2 regions of the Mycolicibacterium diernhoferi genome follow, and region 2 is predicted to be linked to the other one. Evidence: predicted binding sites of a transcription regulator. Region 2 holds the regulator's gene; the other holds the start of a gene.
What was found. The regulator LexA, encoded in region 2, represses DNA repair genes until DNA is damaged. The targets are predictions, from matches to a motif close to CGAACANNTGTTCG.
Positions count from the first base shown of each region.

Region 1: K0O62_RS13220 (HNH endonuclease signature motif containing protein) is a predicted target of LexA. The motif match lies at 3,650-3,663, and genes of this name have one in related genera.

Region 1 is NZ_CP080332.1:2,771,614-2,781,001, forward strand. Features, by position in the region: gene aroB (3-dehydroquinate synthase) at 1-237, shown strand, start outside; gene K0O62_RS13195 (B-4DMT family transporter) at 242-766, opposite strand; gene K0O62_RS13200 (aminopeptidase P family protein) at 800-1,894, shown strand; gene efp (elongation factor P) at 1,914-2,477, shown strand; gene nusB (transcription antitermination factor NusB) at 2,501-2,995, shown strand; gene K0O62_RS13215 (hypothetical protein) at 2,999-3,520, shown strand; gene K0O62_RS13220 (HNH endonuclease signature motif containing protein) at 3,668-5,173, shown strand; gene K0O62_RS13225 (serine hydrolase domain-containing protein) at 5,199-6,401, opposite strand; gene pyrR (bifunctional pyr operon transcriptional regulator/uracil phosphoribosyltransferase PyrR) at 6,566-7,147, shown strand; gene K0O62_RS13235 (aspartate carbamoyltransferase catalytic subunit) at 7,144-8,094, shown strand; gene K0O62_RS13240 (dihydroorotase) at 8,091-9,388, shown strand, end outside.
Region 2 is NZ_CP080332.1:2,597,472-2,606,859, forward strand. Features, by position in the region: gene K0O62_RS12290 (molybdopterin guanine dinucleotide-containing S/N-oxide reductase) at 1-1,786, opposite strand, end outside; gene K0O62_RS12295 (sunset domain-containing protein) at 1,962-3,980, shown strand; gene lexA (transcriptional repressor LexA) at 4,000-4,689, opposite strand; gene K0O62_RS12305 (oxygenase MpaB family protein) at 4,722-5,678, opposite strand; gene K0O62_RS12310 (TetR/AcrR family transcriptional regulator) at 5,823-6,389, shown strand; gene K0O62_RS12315 (LysM peptidoglycan-binding domain-containing protein) at 6,540-7,025, shown strand; gene nrdR (transcriptional regulator NrdR) at 7,088-7,549, shown strand; gene K0O62_RS12325 (PhzF family protein) at 7,546-8,244, opposite strand; gene K0O62_RS12330 (alpha/beta fold hydrolase) at 8,270-9,292, opposite strand; gene K0O62_RS12335 (proteasome assembly chaperone family protein) at 9,335-9,388, opposite strand, start outside.

The DNA.
Region 1 (9,388 bases), 170 kb from region 2:
CGTCTCGATGACGACACCGCCGACCGGCATGCGCGGGTGTTGACCGCGCTGGGCCTACCGGTGAGCTATGACGCCGATGCGCTGCCGCAGCTGCTCGAATACATGGCCGGGGACAAGAAGAACCGGTCCGGCGTGCTGCGCTTCGTGGTGCTCGACGGCCTGGCCAAGCCGGGACGTCTGGAGGGGCCGGACCCGACGCTGCTGGCCGCGGCCTACTCGGTGGTGGGTTCGCGCTAGCGAGCTACTTGGACGTTTCGGCAGTTTCGTCTGCGCCCGGCTGCACCGCGGCGAAGACGTCGGTGTCGGCCCGCTCCTCATCGCCCTCGCGGCGACGGACGAACGGCGGGGCCTTGCGGTCCACCGCCCAGCGGCCGATGGTCACCGCCACCACGCCGGTCACGAAGACCAGCAGCGCGGTGAATGCCGCGAACGACGTGAGCTCGCTGATCAGGTTGCCGGTGTAGAGCACCGGGTAGAACAGCCCGATGAACCAGCACACCAGGTCGCCGAGCAGACCGGCGATCAGGCCGGCCACCAGCCAGACCATCGCCAGGTCCTGGCGGCGGTCCGGATCGGATTGTGCGCGGGCGTCGGCGCGGCCGTCGAAATAGGCCCACAGGATTGCCGGGATCGCCAGGAAGAGACCCAGCACGGGGCTGATCCATCCGGCCTGTGTCGGGAAGGCATCCACCAGCGCCCCCTGGATCAACCGGAGGACGACCACGACCGCCGCGAACACGAGTCCGCGCAGCAACCACTTGCTCATGAGGGGACAGCGTAGCGAGTAGCGTCAGCGGCTGTGACGATTTCTCAACGCCGGGCCCGGCTGCGGCGTCGGCTGGCCGCCGCCGAATTGGACGCGATGTTGGTAACGGACCTGGTCAACGTCCGATATCTGTCCGGATTCACCGGGTCGAATGCGGCTCTACTGGTGCGGGTCGACGACGACACGCCGGTGTTGGCAACCGACGGGCGATATGTAACACAGGCGGCGGCGCAGGCGCCGGACGCCGAACTCGCCATCGAGCGGGCGTGCGCGCCGCACCTGGCCGGCCTGGCGGCGGGGTGCGGAGTGCGAAAGCTCGGCTTCGAGAGCCACGTCGTCACCGTGGACGGCTTCACCGCGCTGCAGCGGACGGCCGAGGGTGTGGAACTGGTGCGCGCCGCCGGCATGGTGGAACGGCTGCGCGAGGTCAAGGACGCGGGGGAGATCGCGATCCTGCGGCTGGCGTGCGAGGCCGCCGATGCGGCCCTGCGCGACCTGCTGGACCGCGGCGGGCTGCGGCCCGGCCGCACCGAGAAAGAGGTCCGCCGCGACCTGGAATCACTGATGCTCGACCACGGCGCCGACGGGGTGTCCTTCGAGACGATCGTGGCCACCGGCGCCAATTCGGCGATCCCGCACCATCGGCCCACCGATGCGGTCCTGACCGACGGTGACTTCGTGAAGATCGACTTCGGGGCGCTGGTCGCCGGCTACCACTCCGATATGACCCGCACCTTCGTACTGGGCCAGGCCGCGCAATGGCAGCTGGACGTGTATCAGCTGGTGGCGGACGCGCAGCGGGCCGGTCGGGAAGCACTCGCCCCGGGCGTCGCACTCAAGGAGGTCGACGCCGCGTCACGGCAGGTGATCGCCGACGCCGGTTTCGCCGAGAACTTCGGGCACGGGCTGGGGCACGGGGTCGGACTGCAGATCCACGAAGCGCCGGGAATCAGTGCTTCAGCCGCCGGTACACTGCTTGCTGGCGCTGCGGTCACCGTGGAGCCCGGCGTGTATCTGCCCGGTAGGGGTGGTGTCCGGATCGAGGACACCCTGGTTGTCGGCAGCGAGAACGCACCCATACCCGAGTTACTCACCCGGTTCCCCAAGGAACTGGCTGTGATCACCTGACCGAGGAGCTGTACTAACCGTGGCATCAACCGCCGACTTCAAGAATGGGCTCGTTCTTCAGATCGATGGCCAGTTGTGGCAGATCATCGAGTTCCAGCACGTCAAGCCCGGCAAGGGCCCGGCCTTCGTACGCACCAAGCTGAAGAACGTGGTGTCCGGCAAGGTTGTCGACAAGACCTACAACGCCGGTGTGAAGGTGGAGACCGCCACCGTCGACCGCCGCGACGCCACCTACCTGTACCGCGACGGCAGCGACTTCGTCTTCATGGACTCCGAAGACTTCGAACAGAATCCGCTGCCCGAGGCGCTGGTGGGCCGGCTGGCCGGCTTCCTTCTGGAGAACATGCCCGTCCAGATCGCCTTCCACGACGGCGTGCCGCTGTATCTCGAGCTGCCCGTCACCGTGGAACTCGTCGTCGCCCACACCGAGCCGGGCCTGCAGGGCGACCGCTCCAACGCCGGCACCAAGCCTGCGACGTTGGAGACCGGCGCCGAGATCCAGGTGCCGCTGTTCATCAACACCGGCGACAAGCTGAAGGTCGACTCGCGCGACGGTAACTACCTCGGACGGGTGAATGGCTAGGACGGGCGAGCGGAGCGACGGGAATGTCTGATCGTCGCGGCGACCGCGGCCGGCATCAGGCCCGCAAGCGGGCCGTCGACCTGCTGTTCGAAGCCGAGGCGCGCGGGATCACCGCCGCCGAGGCGGCGGACGGACGAAACAAGCTGTCGCACACCCAGGCCGATATCAACCCGTTGAACCCGTACACCCTCACGGTGACGCACGGGGTCACCGAACAGGCCGCGCACGTCGACGACCTGATCTCCTCGCATCTGCAGGGCTGGACGCTGGAGCGGCTGCCCGCGGTGGACCGGGCGATCCTGCGGGTCGCGGTGTGGGAACTGCTGCACGCCGAGGATGTGCCGGAGCCGGTCGCGGTGGACGAGGCCGTCGAGCTGGCCAAGGAATTGTCCACCGATGAGTCACCGGCGTTCGTCAACGGTGTGCTGGGGCAGGTCATGCTGGTGACCCCGCAGATCCGCGCTGCGGCCGCGGCGCTGCGTCCCGCCGACGGCGGATCCCCGGACAGCGGAGAGTAGACGATGCCGCACGACTGGGCGCCCTATACGAGCGTGCAGGATGCGGCCTCGGTTTATCTGCGCGACCCCGAACTGGCCCTGGAACAACTCAGGTCGGTCATCGAGTTCCCCGGCATCGCCGCGTTCATCATGTCGCGCGGCGAGACCGAGGAGCGCGAGGGCACCGCGCTGTGGCAGGAAGTGGTGGCCACCGACGGGCTGCGGCTGATCATGTGGCGTGCCGACGACGAGTTCGTCGACGACCGAAGGCAATTGAACTCGTCGGTGCGCACCATTCTGTTGTCGACGATCAGCGACCACATCCTGAGCACCCAGTACGAGGTTCTCGGTGACGGCACCCGTCGGCTGTCCGAGGTCCGGCTGCGGATGTATACCCAGTTGGTGACCCGCGTCCGGCGGACCTCGGCCACCGACAGCGACCTGTACTGCGAGTCGTTCCGGTACACCAAGACCGTCGACAACGGCGGCCTGGCACAGATGGAACGGCTGCTGCAGTTCGGCCGGGTGTTGTCGCGCTCGATGTAGTGACGCGGTCTCCGGGACGGGTATGAAAGTGCCCACCTCGCAGCGACATTCGAGCGACAATCCAGCCTCAGAAATTTCTTTGGCCTCTTTCGTCCCTGCTGTCACATCCTGTCATGATTTGTCGGTGGTCGCACGTATGTTCGAATCATGAAGTCGGACGCGGTGGCCAGTCGGGAGACGGTGCAGGATGCACTCTCCGATCACGCCGCGTCCACCAAAGCCTTGCTGGATGCCGACTTCACGGTGTTCGACACCGCGGAGTTATTGGCCATCCAATCCGAGCGCGAACTGCGGGCGCGCGCGGACGAGATGATCGGGCACCGCATCCAGGCCGCGCTGATGGACCGGGCCGGCGCGCACGAGATCGGTGGGAAGTCCTGGGTCGATGTGCTGGCCACTCGGATGCGGATCAGCCGTGCCGAGGCCGCCCGCCGGGTGTCGGGCGCTGAACTCCTGGGCCCCCGGCACGCCATCGGCGGGGAGGTATTGGAGCCGGTGCTGGCGGCCTGTGCCGCCGCGTTGGCCGAAGGATCGATCTGTGCGGCACACATCAAAGTGGTCCGGGCGACAATGACATCCGCCTCGGGCCGGATGACAGGTACCGAGTTGGCGGACTTGGAGGTGTCGCTGGTCGCCGCGGCCAAGACCACGACCCCGGAAACCCTGGAAAAGGCCGCCGAACGGGTGCTCTACAAACTCAACCAGGACGGCGATGGCCCCGATGTCGCGCGGCATAAGCGGGGCATCACCCTGGGTGCGCAGGATGCCGACGGGCTGGTGCGCATCACCGGCTGGGTGGATGCGGAGCTGGCCGCGTATCTGGGCACCGTGCAGGAGGTGTGGGGCCGGCCCGGGGTCAACAACCCCGATGACGCTGAGCCCAAGCTCAATCCGGACCCGAGCCCGCTCGAAGACGAACCCGGGCCGGCGTGCGATCCGGCGGGTGCAGAGCCCTTCGCCGACGCCGACACAGCAGAAGATCCCGACCCCAACCACCCCGCCAACTTCGGGGCCCTGGCCGATCTGGCCGCCGGTGACACCCGCACCCGGGCTCAACGTTTGCACGATGCCTTCAAGGCGATCCTGCGTGATGCCCTGATGGCCAAGAGCCTCGGCCAGCACAACGGGATCCCGGTCACCATGGTGGTGTCCACGACGTTGGCGGAGTTGGAGGCCGGGGCCGGGATCGCGGTCACCGGGACCGGCACGCTGATGCCCATGCCGGATCTGATCCGCCTGGCCGAACAGGCGTATCACTACCTGGTGGTGTACCGAAAACACACCGCCGAACCGCTCTATCTCGGGCGCACCAAACGCCTGGCCAGCAAGGCCCAACGCCTACTGCTCTACAACCGCGACCGGGGCTGCACCCGGCCCGGCTGCACCAAGGCCGCGTGTCAGTGCCAGGCCCATCACGCCGAACCCAGCTGGAACAACGGCGGACTCACCGACGCCCCCACCCTCGCCCTGGGCTGCGGCCCCGACAACCGGCTCGCCGAAATGGGCTGGACCACCAGCATCGACCACGACACCGGGCGGGTCCACTGGCACCCACCCCCACTGATGGACACCGGCGGTGACACCCTCAACCACCACTTCCACCCCGAAGAACTCCTCCCACCGGAGGAAGGCGCGGGCGGGGCGAACTGTTGATTGGCCCCGACGCGCTGGAACCGGCCTAGAGCCCCAGCCCCTGGTAGGTGCGGCGGACGAATTTCGGTTGTGCCATCCGGAGTTTGGCCATCGAGGTGTTGCCCGCGACCTGTGCGATATCGGCGGTCAGATCGGGAAAGTTCTGGATCAGGTACATCACGATGACGTCATTGGCCGGGTCGGCCTGCCACCAGGTGCCGTAGGCGCCGGGCCAGCCGAAGGTCCCGATCCCGCCGGGGCCGAAGAACCGCTCGGACTGGGCCGGGTCGGTCACCACCGACATGCTCAGCCCGAATCCGCGCCCGATCCAGAACGGCACCCCGAGGAAGTTGTGTTCCTTCTGGTCGGGGTGCAACCGGTCGGTGCGCATCAACTGGGTCGACTCCTCGGAGAGCACCCGGACACCGTCGACGGTGCCGCCGCCCAGCAGCATTCGGGCGAACTTCAGGTAGTCGTCGGCGGTGGACATCAGGCCGCTGCCGCCGGAGCAGAACTCCGGGGGAGTCAGCGGCGGGGGACCCATGACATCGTCCCGCAGGGACCCGTCTGTGGTCAGGCCGTACATGGTGGCCATCCGGCGGCGCTGGGTCAGGCTGAGCGCGAAACCGGTGTCCGACATGCCCAGCGGCTCGAAGATCCGCTCGGCGAGCAGCTCGTGCAGCGGTTGGCCGGCCATCCGGGCGATGGCGATGCCCAGCACGTCGGTGCCGTGGCTGTAGGTGATGCGGGCCCCGGGCTGATGTACCAGCGGCAGTTCGGCCAGCTCGGCCAGCCAGCGCTCCTCGTTCTGCCGGTGTGACAACCGGGCGTAGGCCTTGGCCAGTGGCCCGGTGATGGAGAACGGATAGGCCAGCCCCGCACGGTGGGTCATCAGATCGTCGAAGGTGATGGGCCGGCGCAGCGGCTCGGTGACATCGAGTTCACCGGTCGGCCGGGTCAGCACCCGCAGCCCGGCGATCTCGGGCACCCAGCGGGCCACCGGGTCGTCGAGGGTGAACCGGCCCTCGTCCATCAGCGTCATCGCCGCGGCCACCGTGACCGGCTTGCTCATCGAGGCGATCCGGAACACCGTGTCGCGCTGCATCGGCAGACCGGCCGCGACGTCACGATGGCCGAGCTCGTTGACCTGCACCACCTGGCCGGCGTGCCACACCAGGGTGACCGCGCCGGCCAGCAGGCCGGAGTCGATGGCCTCGGTGATGGAGGCGGCGTTGTTGTCGAGGTTCACCCGGCAGACGTTATCGGGCGCGCGGGAGTTCGGGCGCTCCGCCCGAGACGAAGGGCACACCGTCACGGGCCGGAGCGATGACACCGGCCTGATAAGCTGGCCTGCAGTTCGACGTCCTTTAACGATCCGTCCAGAGAGGCGGAGAAGGAGGTCCTGGTTTACTCGTGGCTGCCGCAGATCCTGCCGGTCCCGACCGGGAATTGATGTCCGCCGCCGATGTGAGCCGGACCATCTCGCGCATCGCGCACCAGATCATCGAAAAGACCGCGCTCGACGCGCCGAATGCCCCGCGGGTGGTGCTGCTGGGCATCCCGACCCGCGGCGTGACGCTGGCGGCCCGGCTGGCCGAGAAGGTCGGTGAGTTCGCCGGGGTGGATCTGCCGCACGGCGGCCTCGACATCACCCTCTACCGCGACGACCTGAACATCAAACCGCCGCGCCCGCTGGAGTCGACGTCGATCCCGGCCGGCGGCATCGACGGCGCCCTGGTCATCCTCGTCGACGACGTGCTCTACTCCGGGCGGTCGGTGCGCTCGGCGCTGGACGCCCTGCGCGACATCGGCCGGCCCCGGATCGTGCAGTTGGCGGTGCTCGTCGACCGCGGTCACCGGGAGCTACCGATCCGTGCGGACTATGTCGGCAAGAACGTGCCCACCTCGCGCAGCGAGAACGTCAAGGTGCGACTGCAGGAACCCGATGGGGAGGACAGCGTGCGGATCGCACCGTATGGAGGACCGAGTAGGTGAAGCATCTGTTGGCGGCGGGCGACCTGTCGCGCGACCAGGCCGTCGCGATTCTCGATGACGCAGACCGCTTCCGGGAGGCACTGCTGGGCCGCGAGGTCAAGAAGCTGCCCACCCTGCGCGGGCGCACCATCATCACCATGTTCTACGAGAACTCCACCCGCACCCGGGTGTCGTTCGAGGTGGCCGGGAAGTGGATGAGCGCCGACGTCATCAACGTCAGCGCCTCCGGGTCCTCGGTGGCCAAGGGGGAATCGCTGCGCGACACCGCCCTCACACTGCGGGCCGCCGGCGCCGACGCGCTGATCATCCGGCACCCGGCTTCCGGTGCGGCACAGCAGCTTGCCGCGTGGACACATGACGAATTGGGCGGGCCCAGCGTGATCAATGCCGGTGACGGTACCCACGAACACCCCACCCAGGCGCTGCTCGACGCGCTCACCCTGCGCCAGCGGCTCGGCTCCATCGAGGGCCGCCGGGTCGTCATCGTCGGCGACGTGCTGCACAGCCGGGTCGCGCGCTCCAACGTCGAACTGCTGGCAACCCTCGGCGCGGAGGTGGTGCTGGTCGCCCCGCCGACCCTGCTGCCGGTCGGCGTGGCCGGGTGGCCGGTCACCGTGTCGCACGATCTGGACGCCGAACTGCCCGCCGCCGATGCGGTCCTGATGCTGCGGGTGCAGGCCGAGCGGATGAACGGCGGATTCTTCCCCTCCGAGCGCGAGTACTCGGTGCTCTACGGACTGTCGGAGAAGCGGCGCGCCAAGCTGGCCGAGGACGCCGTGGTGCTGCACCCCGGCCCGATGCTGCGCGGTATGGAAATCGGGTTCGCGGTCGCCGATTCGTCGCAGTCGGCTGTGCTGCAGCAGGTTTCCAACGGAGTACATGTACGGATGGCGGTGCTGTTCCACCTGTTGGTCGGCGCCGGGGAACGGGAGGCGATCACCGCATGAGCGGACAGGTGTTGATCCGGGGCGTGCGGCTCTACGGTGAGGGCGATCCGGTCGACGTGCTCATCGCCGACGGTCAGATCGCCGAGATCGGATCGGGGATCGGTTCGGACGCCGACACCGTGATCGAGGCCGCCGGCCAGATTCTGCTGCCCGGTTTCGTCGATCTGCACACCCATCTTCGTGAGCCCGGCCGCGAATACGCCGAGGACATCGAAACCGGTTCGGCGGCTGCCGCTCTAGGTGGCTACACCGCGGTGTTCGCGATGGCCAACACCGACCCGGTGGCCGACAGCCCGGTGGTCACCGACCACGTGTGGCACCGCGGACAGCAGGTCGGCCTGGTCGATGTGCATCCGGTCGGCGCGGTCACGGTGGGCCTGGAGGGCAAGCAGCTCACCGAGATGGGGCTGATGGCCGCCGGCGCCGGAGGGGTCCGGATGTTCTCCGACGACGGCGTCTGCGTGCACGACCCGTTGGTGATGCGCCGCGCACTGGAGTACGCAAGCGGGCTGGGTGTGCTGATCGCCCAGCACGCCGAGGAACCGCGGCTCACCGTCGGCGCCGTCGCGCACGAGGGACCCAATGCCGCCAAGCTGGGGCTGGCCGGCTGGCCGCGCTCGGCCGAGGAATCCATCGTCGCGCGCGACGCGATTCTGGCCCGCGACGCCGGAGCCCGGGTGCACATCTGCCACGCATCCACCGCGGGCACCGTCGAACTGTTGAAATGGGCCAAAGCGCAGGGCATCTCGATCACCGCCGAGGTCACCCCGCACCACCTGCTGCTCGACGACACCCGGCTGAACAGCTATGACGGCCGCAACCGGGTCAACCCGCCGCTGCGCGAGGCCTCCGATGTGGCGGCCCTGCGACAGGCGCTCGCCGACGGGGTCATCGACTGCGTGGCCACCGACCACGCCCCACACGCCGAGCAGGAGAAGTGCTGCGAATTCGCCAACGCGCGCCCCGGCATGCTGGGCCTGGAGACCGCGCTGTCCGTGGTCGTCGAGACCATGGTCAAGCCCGGCCTGCTGGGCTGGCGTGATGTCGCCCGGGTGATGAGTGAGGCCCCCGCCGCGATCGTCGGGCTGCCCGATCAGGGCCGCCCGCTGGCGGTGGGGGAACCGGCCAACGTCACCGTCGTCGATCCCGACGCCACCTGGACGGTCACCGGCTCGGAACTGGCCAGCCGCTCGGACAACACACCGTTCGAAGAGATGACGCTGCCGGCCGCGGTGACATGTACGTTGCTGCGCGGCAAGATCACCGCGCGCCGGGGATCGGGCGAGCGTGACCG
Region 2 (9,388 bases):
GGTGGCCCAGGCAGTCGTCGTAGCCGAACCCGTCGATGTCGGCGGAGAAGATCTCGATGCGCCCGCTCGGGGTGTTCAGTCGGTGCGTGTACGGGTCGGCGCGGAAATCGGCCAGCAGCGTCAACCCGGGTTCGGTGGGTAACCGCAGTCCGCCGTCGGCCCAGAACTGGTCGAACGGCGGCGCCGCGAAGTCCACTCCGGCCGCCCACTTCTCGTACATGTGCACCAGCCACTGCCGGGCGGTACGGCCCTCGGTGAACGGCGCACCCACGCCGAGGCGCTCGGCCAGGGCGGCGAAGGTGGTGTAGTCGTCGCGGGACTGGGCGTACGGCGGTGCCAGCGCCGGCATGGCCGTCAGCATCGGATCGTTGCGCGACCCGGAGTAGTCGTCGCGTTCGTAGGCGGTGGTGGAGGGCACCACGATGTCGGCGTGCTTGGCCATCGCCGTCCAGTACGGATCGTGCACGACGACGGTGTCCGGCCGGGCCAGCGCGCGGCGAAGCCGGGGGAGGTTCTGGTGATGGTGGAAGGGATTGCCGCCGGCCCAGTACACCAGCCGGATGTCGGGGAAGGTGAGCCGCAGACCGTTGTAGTCGTACTCCCGGCCGGGGTGCAGCAGCATGTCGGACACCGCGGCCACCGGGATGAACGTCGAGACCGGGTTGGGGCCCTGCGGCAGCACCGGCAGCCGGTGCCGCAGCGGTGCCAGCCCGGGCTCGTTCATCGACCCGTACCCGTGCCCGAAACCCCCGCCGGGCAGCCCGATCTGGCCGAGCATGGCGGCCAGCGTCAGGCCCATCCACGGGGCCTGCTCGCCGTGCCGGGTGCGCTGCAGTGACCAGCTGATGGTGACCAGGGTGCGCCCGGCCGCCATCCGGCGGGCCAGGGCGGTGATGTCCTCGGCCGCGATCCCGCTGATGGCGGCCGCCCACCGTGCCGACTTCGGCACACCGTCGTCGGTGCCGAGCAGGTAGCGCTCGAACCGGTGGTAGCCGATGCAGTAGATGTCCAGGAACTCCCGGTCGGCCAGCCCCTCGGTGGCCAGCACATGGGCCAGCCCGAGCATGATCGCCACATCGGTGCCGGGGACGGGCGCGTGCCATTCGCACTCGCCGTCCACGTCGTCGCGCAGCGGGGAGAAGGACACGATGGTGCCGCCGCGCTCCCGCAGCCGGTTCAATGCGGCGCGGGCCGGATGGGCGGTGGTGCCGCCGTGGTTGATCCCGGTGTTCTTCAGCGCGATGCCGCCGAAGGCGACGAACAGGTCGGTGTGCTCGACGATGACGTCCCACGCGGTGGAGCGCTTGAACAGATCGTCGTGGGTGCCGACCACCCGGGGCATGATCGCCCCGGTGGCGCCCAGGCTGTAGGAGTGCCGGGACGAGGTATAGCCGCCGAGCAGCTTGAGGAACCGGTGCACCTGGCTCTGGGCGTGGTGGAACCGCCCGGCGCTGGCCCAGCCGTAGGAGCCGCCGTAGATGGCCTCGTTGCCGTGGGTGTCGATCACCCGGCGCAGTTCACCGGCCAGCAGCTCGGTGAGCTCGTCCCAGGACACCGCCACGAACTCGTCGGCGCCGCGTCGGTCGCTGGGTCCGGGCCCGTCCTGCAGCCAGCCCCGGCGCACCGCGGGCCCGGCGATCCGGGAGCGATGCCGCAGGGAACCGGGCAGGTTGCCGAGCAGCGGAGAGGGGTCGGCGTCGCCGGCGGCCGGGGTCACCGAGGCGATCTCGCCGTCGCGCACCTCGGCGCTGAAGGCACCCCAATGGGCGAGGCTGCGGCGGGACACCCACCGAATCCTAGGGTGCTCCCACGACGGCCCGGCGGCTACGGTTACCCGCGGGAATTTCGTCCGACACGCTTAACCGCAGGTGGCGGATATCCCACGAGTTCGAGGTCAACTGAAGCAGAGTTGACGAACACGCTACTTTCGTGTGGTTTTGTCCGACTTCGGGAGGGACCGAATGACCAGGCAGCGAACCCGGCTGAGCAGGATCGCCGGGCGGGCAGCAACAGGGCTGGTGAGCGCTGGGCTCATCGCGGCTATGGTGCTGCTCGCACCATCCGCTGCGGCGACTCCGGAAGCCGACGCCGACGCCGCGATCACGGCGGCGTGGGAGACCGGTGGCGGCGAAGGCGGGCCCCTGGGGCCGCGCGACGGTGGCGTCTATCCCGCCGGTGAGGGCTTCGGCCAGAAGTTCGCGGGTGGCCAGATCTTCTTCACCCCGGAGACCGGGGCACACATCGTCACCGGTGCCATCCTGGAGAAGTACGAGGCGCTCGGCGGCCCCGCCGACAGCGACCTGGGCTTCCCGACCATCGACGAGGGACCCGGCCGCGCGGCCAACAGCCGCAACTCCACGTTCAGCGCCCCGGACAACCCGGTGATCTTCTGGACGCCGGACACCGGCGCCCGGGTGGTGCGCGGGGCGATCAACTCGGCGTGGGACGCGCTCGGCGGCTCGGCCGGCGTGCTCGGAGTGCCCAGCGAGGACGAGATGACCAACGGTGACGTCCTCACCCAGAAGTTCACCGGGGGTGAGATCTCCTGGAACCGCAAGACCCGGGCCTTCACCACCGTGCCGCCGGAGCTCGCCGATCAGCTCGGCGCCATCGACGTTCCCTCCGACGCCACCTCGGCGATCAACGCCGCCCGCCGGGCCGCCGGCGGCGCGCTCGGACCCCTGGGCGCCGAAGAGGGGGCCCAGTACGCGATCGGCGCCGACGGCGTCGGCCAGAACTACGCGGGCGGCAAGATCTTCTACAGCCCCGAAACCGGCGCGAATGTGGTCACCGGACAGGTGCTGGCCAAGTACGAGAGCGTGGGCGGACCCACCGGGGATCTCGGGTTCCCGACCGCCAGTGAGGCCGACGGCGGTCTGGCACCGCAGAGCCGGGTGGTTCCGTTCGCCGCGGAGGATGATCCGGTCATCTTCTGGACGCCGGACTTCGGCGCGGTGATCGTGCGCGGCGCGATGAACGCCGCGTGGCAGAAACTCGGCGGTGCGACCGGTGAGCTGGGCGCCCCCAAGGGCGACCAGACCGACCACGGCAACGTCGTCACTCAGCAGTTCAACGGCGGATCGATCTCGTGGGACAGGACCAGCGGCAAGTTCAGCACCGAGCCGGCCGGCCTGCAGTCGCAGCTCGTCGGGCTGCAGGTGCCCGGTGCCGACTCCCCGGCCGCTCCGGCGCCGGGCTCGGCGGCCACCGCGGACGCCGACAGCGGCGACAAGTGGTACTCGTGGCGCTGGTGGTGGTTGCTCGGCTTGATCCCGCTGATCGGTGTGATCGCCCTGATCGCCGTCGCGGTGCTGCGAAACCGGCGGTCCCACGAGGACGACGGTTTCGGGGATGACTATGCCGACGACCGCTACGACCGGGGGTATGACGAGCCCGAGTACAAGCAGCCCGAGTACGGCGATCGCGAGCCGGACGCCCCCCAGAGCCTGTGGGCCTCGGCACCGGCGGTCAGCGAGGTGCCCGCGTTCGGCACCATCTCGGCGGGCCCGGATCCCGAGCATCGCGACGAGTCCGGCGATTACGACACCGATGAGGACACCGGCGACTACGACTCCGATGAGGGCGACGAGCTCGAGGAACTGCACGCGCCGGCCGAGGATCTGAGTTTCGATTCCGACCCGGACGCGGTGGACACCGCGCCCACCCGGATCGAATCACTGTCCGAGGCGCCGGCTTTCGACCCGCCCACCACCGCGGTCTGGTCCGGGTACGAGCCCGATTTCCCCAGTGGCCGGCACGCCGCGATCCAGGACGACGAGCCGGAGGATCCGGGTTGGACCTCGATGCGGCTGGCCGACGGCGACCGGTACCGGGCGCCCGAGGGCTATCCGATCAAGGCGGACACCAAGTCGGGCCTGTACTGGGCTCCCGGCAGCCCGGGCTATCGGGACACCGAGGCCGAGATCTGGTTCGCCAGTGAGGAGTTCGCCCGGACGAACGGGTTCGTCCGGGCCGACTGAGCCTCCCCGGGCGAACCCGTCAGACCTTGCGGATGACGGTGACGACCTTGCCGAGCACCTGGGCGTCGTTACCGTCGATCGGCTCGAACGCCGGGTTGTGCGGCATCAGCCACACCTGCCCCTTGGTGCGCTTGAAGGTCTTCACGGTGGCTTCGCCGTCGATCATGGCCGCCACGATGTCGCCATTCTCGGCGACGTTCTGCTGCCGGATGACCACCCAGTCGCCGTCGCAGATCGCCGCGTCGATCATCGATTCGCCGACCACCTTCAGCAGGAACAGCGAGCCCTCGCCGACCAGTTCTCGGGGGAGCGGGAAGACCTCTTCGACGGCCTGTTCGGCCAGGATCGGCCCACCGGCGGCGATCCGGCCCAGGACCGGGACGAACGTCGGCTCCGGCAGCGCGTCGGAACCCGCGACCTCGGTTGCCACGATCGGGGTCACGTTCTTCGGCGTCACGTTGTCGTCCGCGCCGCGGACGTCCACGGCACGCGGACGGTTCGGGTCCCTGCGCAGATAGCCCTTGCGTTCCAGGGTGCGCAGCTGGTGGGCCACCGACGAGGTCGAGGTGAGACCGACGGCGTCGCCGATCTCCCGGATGCTCGGCGGGTAGCCGCGTTCGGTCACGGAGGCGCGGATGACCTCCAGGATGGTGCGCTGACGCTCGGTCAGACTGGAGCGTGCCTCAGGGTGTTCGGTGCTCTCGCTCATATGGCCGAATGTAGTCGCAGGCGAAGACATAATCAAACATGTGTTCGAGGCGTGTCGGGCAGGTTGTACGCGAACGACTTCTTTTGGCGTTCTTCCATCTTCTTCAGGCACTCATGGTGCTTACGCGCGTGATAGGCCAGCGGGAAGTAGGTGAGTCGGTCCGGCAGCACCCGGTACGCCGCCCGGATCGCGGCGTAGATGACCTGCAGTTGGATCTGCTCCTGCCGGCTCCAGCTCACCCCGAGCTTGGCGCGCAGCCGGGGATCGAGCAGGCCGACGATGGACAGGTAGTTGAGCCGGAGCGCCGGCCGCAAGGCCGTCCGGAGCAGTGGTTCGAGCGCCTTGGGCATCGACGTCGAGAGCTCCAGCTTGCCGGCCTTCAAGTCCGCGATCAGCTGCAGCGCCTGCGGGGTGCCCTGCAGGGTGTCGATCATGTTCTCGTAGTACTCGGTCATCTCCGCGAGCGTCTGCGGGTAACCGCGCATCGGCACGTGCAGCAGCTCGGCCAGTCGACGGTTGTCGCGCAGGAGCTCGGTTTTCTCCGAATCGGTGAAATCCCGCCCGATCAGCAAGCGCCCGCCGCCTTGGGCGTTGACGAGGTAGCCGGTGGCGATCACCCACTGGTAGGCCTCGGTGTTCAGTGCGCTGATCCGCTTCCCGGTCAGTTCGCTCGTCATGGTGAGCGGCTTGTGCAGTGCGCGGACCCGATCGCCCTCCGCGAGGGCCGCGGTGCCGCCGTAGGTCCAGCGCAGCACCGAGTCGACCGAGCGGATCGCACGACCGCCGGCATCACCGCGGAACCCCGCGGAATAGCGGCCGGTCACCTCGGCGATCACCGGGTGCATGGCCTGCATCATGAAGGCCGCGCCCTCGACGATGAGAAATGTCCACCGGCCGGTGTGCTCGGCGGTCAGTGAATCCAATGGGACGAGCTCGGGAGCTCCGGTGTGTTCGGCGTTCTGGGCCGGCAGATCCGTTGTGGCAGTCATGGCTGCTCGCACCTCCTCGTGCTGAGGACCCCGACGCTAATATGACCCAGAGGTCGCAAACAAGTCGTGTAAGGGAACAGCATGGTTGCAGAAAACCGCAGTTCAGGACGTAGAAAAGTGCCGAAACAAGAACGCTCTAGATATATGGTCGCAAAAATCGTGACCACGGCAGCGGACCTGTTGCGCACCACCGAACCGGACCGGCTGACCACGAACGCGATCGCCGAGAAGGCCGGTGTCAGCAAGGGCTCGATTTACCAGTACTTCTCGAACAAGGAGGAGATCATCGATGCGGCCATCGAGCGGCTGGCGGCCGACCAGGCGCCGGCGATCGAGGACATGCTGCGGTCGGTGACCATGCACGAGCCGGAAGAGGCCATGCAGGCCTCCATCGACATCCTCATCGAGTTCACGCTCGCCAATCGGACCCTGATCCGCTATCTGGCTCAGCGGCCCGAGCGCGTCCGTGCCTTCGACATCGTCTCCGGGCTGAGTGCGACCCTGCTGGCGATGACGACCCTGCACATGGGTCACTACCGCGACCAGTACCGCAATGAGCTCAGTCCGCGCGCCCTGGCCTGGCTGTTCTTCAACATGGCCGTCGCCACGACCCTGCGTTACGTCGAGAGTGACGACCCGATCAGCCTCGAAGAACTGCGCAGCGGGCTGAAGTTCGCCTCCAGTGGGCTGCTGGCGGGGCGCACCGGCTGATTCGGCGCGCGGGCTACTTGTCGGTGGTCCGGTTTATCGTTTGGCAACAGTTCGATCACGTGTTCTATTCATCGAACACATGATCGACTAGCATTCGAACACAGAAGCGAAAGCCGCCAGGCGAGACCCCTACCGAGAGGCAGCAGTCCGATGACCATTCTCGAAGCTCGTACCAGTGCCCCGCAGTTCGACGCGCGTCCCCGGCAGACGGCGATGGCGCCCGAGGTGTGGCCGCTGCCACGCGACGTGGTGGTGCGCCGCCGGCGCGTGCAGTCCCGCCGCCCGGGAGGGGCGCCGCTGGGTTACCGCAACACCGGGGTGCTGATGTCCCGTGCCTCGCACCGTCGTCGGCCCATCACGCCGGTCGCCACCGTGCTGTTGGCCCTGCTGGCCGGCGGGTTCACCCTGTGGCTGGGGCTGGTCGCCCAACTCGGCGGACCCACCGAGGAGCCGGTGCAGATGCCCACCCGGTTGTCCGTGGTGTACGTGGAAGCCGGTGAGACGCTGCAGCACATCGCGGCGCGGGTGGCGCCCGATGTGCCGGCGGGCTCGGTGGTGGAACGTATCCGTGAACTCAACAAGCTCGAAACCAGCACCGTGCAGGCCGGCCAGACCCTCATTGCCCCCATCGGGTGATCGCCCAGGTAGGCTCGATGACAATCGAGTTGGTAGACCAGCGGTGGGGCAAAGGAGCGGTGATGCACTGTCCGTTCTGCCGCCATCCCGACTCGCGTGTCGTCGATTCCCGTGAGGCCGACGAAGGTCAGGCCATCCGACGTCGCCGATCTTGCCCCGAATGCGGGCGTAGGTTCACCACCGTGGAAACCGCGGTACTCGCGGTCGTCAAGCGCAGCGGTGTCACCGAACCGTTCAGCAGAGAGAAAGTCATCCGGGGTGTGCGGCGCGCATGCCAGGGCCGCCAGGTCGATGACGATGCACTGAACCTCCTTGCCCAGCAGGTCGAGGACACGGTGCGCGCCGCCGGATCTCCGGAGATCCCCAGCAATGAAGTGGGTCTGGCGATTCTCGGCCCACTGCGCGACCTCGACGAGGTCGCGTACCTGAGGTTCGCCTCGGTGTATCGGTCCTTCACCTCGGCCGACGATTTCGAGCGCGAGATCGAGGCGCTGCGCGCCCACCGCGTGTCATCGTCGGGCTAGCCGAGCCGGACGCCGGCGTTCTCGACGACGCGGCCCCCGACCTTCACCCACCCCGTCGGATCCCACCAGGTGCGGATCTCGGATCCCTTGCCCTGCGTGATGTGTAGGTCGCGGCTCAGATGGTCGGTCATCCGCACCGCCGCCGAGCCGGTGGCCTCGTCCTCGATGATCCCGAACTGCGGTGCGAACGTCCGCGAACGCAACGCCCCGCGGTCACGGTCGATCCAGGCCCACAGGTAGTGCTCGGCGTCGTCGGCGTACTCGGCCGGATCCGCGGCGAGCACCTCGTCGGGCGACTTGAGGTCGTGGATGACCAGTTCCGGGGCCCAGTCCGAACGCGCGCTGATCGCGGTCAACTCACCCTCGGCCTCGGACAGGTAGCTCACCTGCACCAGTCCGGCCGGGACCTGCAGTGTCCGCACCGGCGTGCCGCGCTGCTTGAGCCACCACGCGGTGCCGACCGTCGGGTGCCCGGCGAACGCAATCTCGGTGACCGGGGTGAAGATGCGGACATGTGCACTCGCCGCACCCGGCTCCGGGAGATCGACGAATACGGTTTCGCTGTAACCCAATTCGGCGGCGATGCGCTGCCGGTCGGATGGCTCGACGGTCGCGGCGTCGATCACGCCGAGTGGATTGCCGAACTCCCCGTGAGCATCGGCGAACACCCGCAGAACGGTCACATCGACGGCCATACCTCGATGGTAGGTCCGCGGTGCCTCAGGTGGCGCTGCGTTCGTCGGCTTCCATCGCGTCGAGCACGGCGACCCGGGCGTTCAGCGAGCCGGTGATGGCCTGTTCGGTGATGCCGGTGCGCAGCAGGCCGCGCAGCAGTTCGTGGTCGTACTCGGCCGGGATCGTGGTGTCGATGAAGTGCTGCACCACCGCGACGAACCGATCGGGATCGTCATGGAACGGGAAATGCCCGGAACCTTCGAAGATTTCGAGCTCCGAGCCCGGCATGGCGGAATGCGCGAGCCAGGCGTGGCTGACCGGGATCACCGAGTCGTGGGTGCCCCAGACCAACTGAACGGGAACGGATTCGGTCAAATAACATCGGTCCAGCATGGTGACCACCTGCCCACGCCAGTCCACCACCGCGCGTAACGTCCGGGCGAACGCCGAGGACGCGGTGGGTTCGGGGAGATCGGAGAGCACGCGCAGCACGTCGGGCAGGTCGCGGCCCAGGCCGGTCGACCCGAACACCGCCCCGCCGATGCGGCCGACGGCCTGCAGCGCGGGCAGCACCAGCGGTAGCCGCAGCAGTGCGAGCGCCTCGGTGGCCATCGGCAGCGCGGCGATCCGCAGCGCCACGTTGACGTCTTTGGTGACACCGCCGGCGCCGACCAGGACCAGCCGGTCGACCAGTTGTGGGAACTGGTAGGCGAACTGCATCGCCACCCCGCCGCCCAGGGAATGCCCGACGACGGTGACCCGGTCGACATCCAGCACGCTGAGCAGATCCCGCATGCCGTTGGCATAGGCGGCCACCGAGTAGTCCGCGCGCGGCTTGTCGGACTGGCCGTGCCCCAACAGGTCCGGCGCGATCACGGTGAACCGCCGAGCCAGCATGGTCTGCACCGTGTGCCAGGTCGTCGAGTTGTCGCCGATTCCGTGGATCAACAGGATCGCCGGACCCGAACCCGCGATGCGGTAGGCGCGCCGGTACCCGTGGATGGTGCGGAACTGCAGCGTGGGAGATACCTCCGGCACGCTGCGCAGATTGGCCTTGCGCTCGGTCATGTCCGCCCATCCTCGCAATCAGTCGGCGGACATCACCGTAGATCAGGTGGTTTCTTCGCCGTCGGAGAAACCCTCGCTGAAGCCCTCGCCGAACTT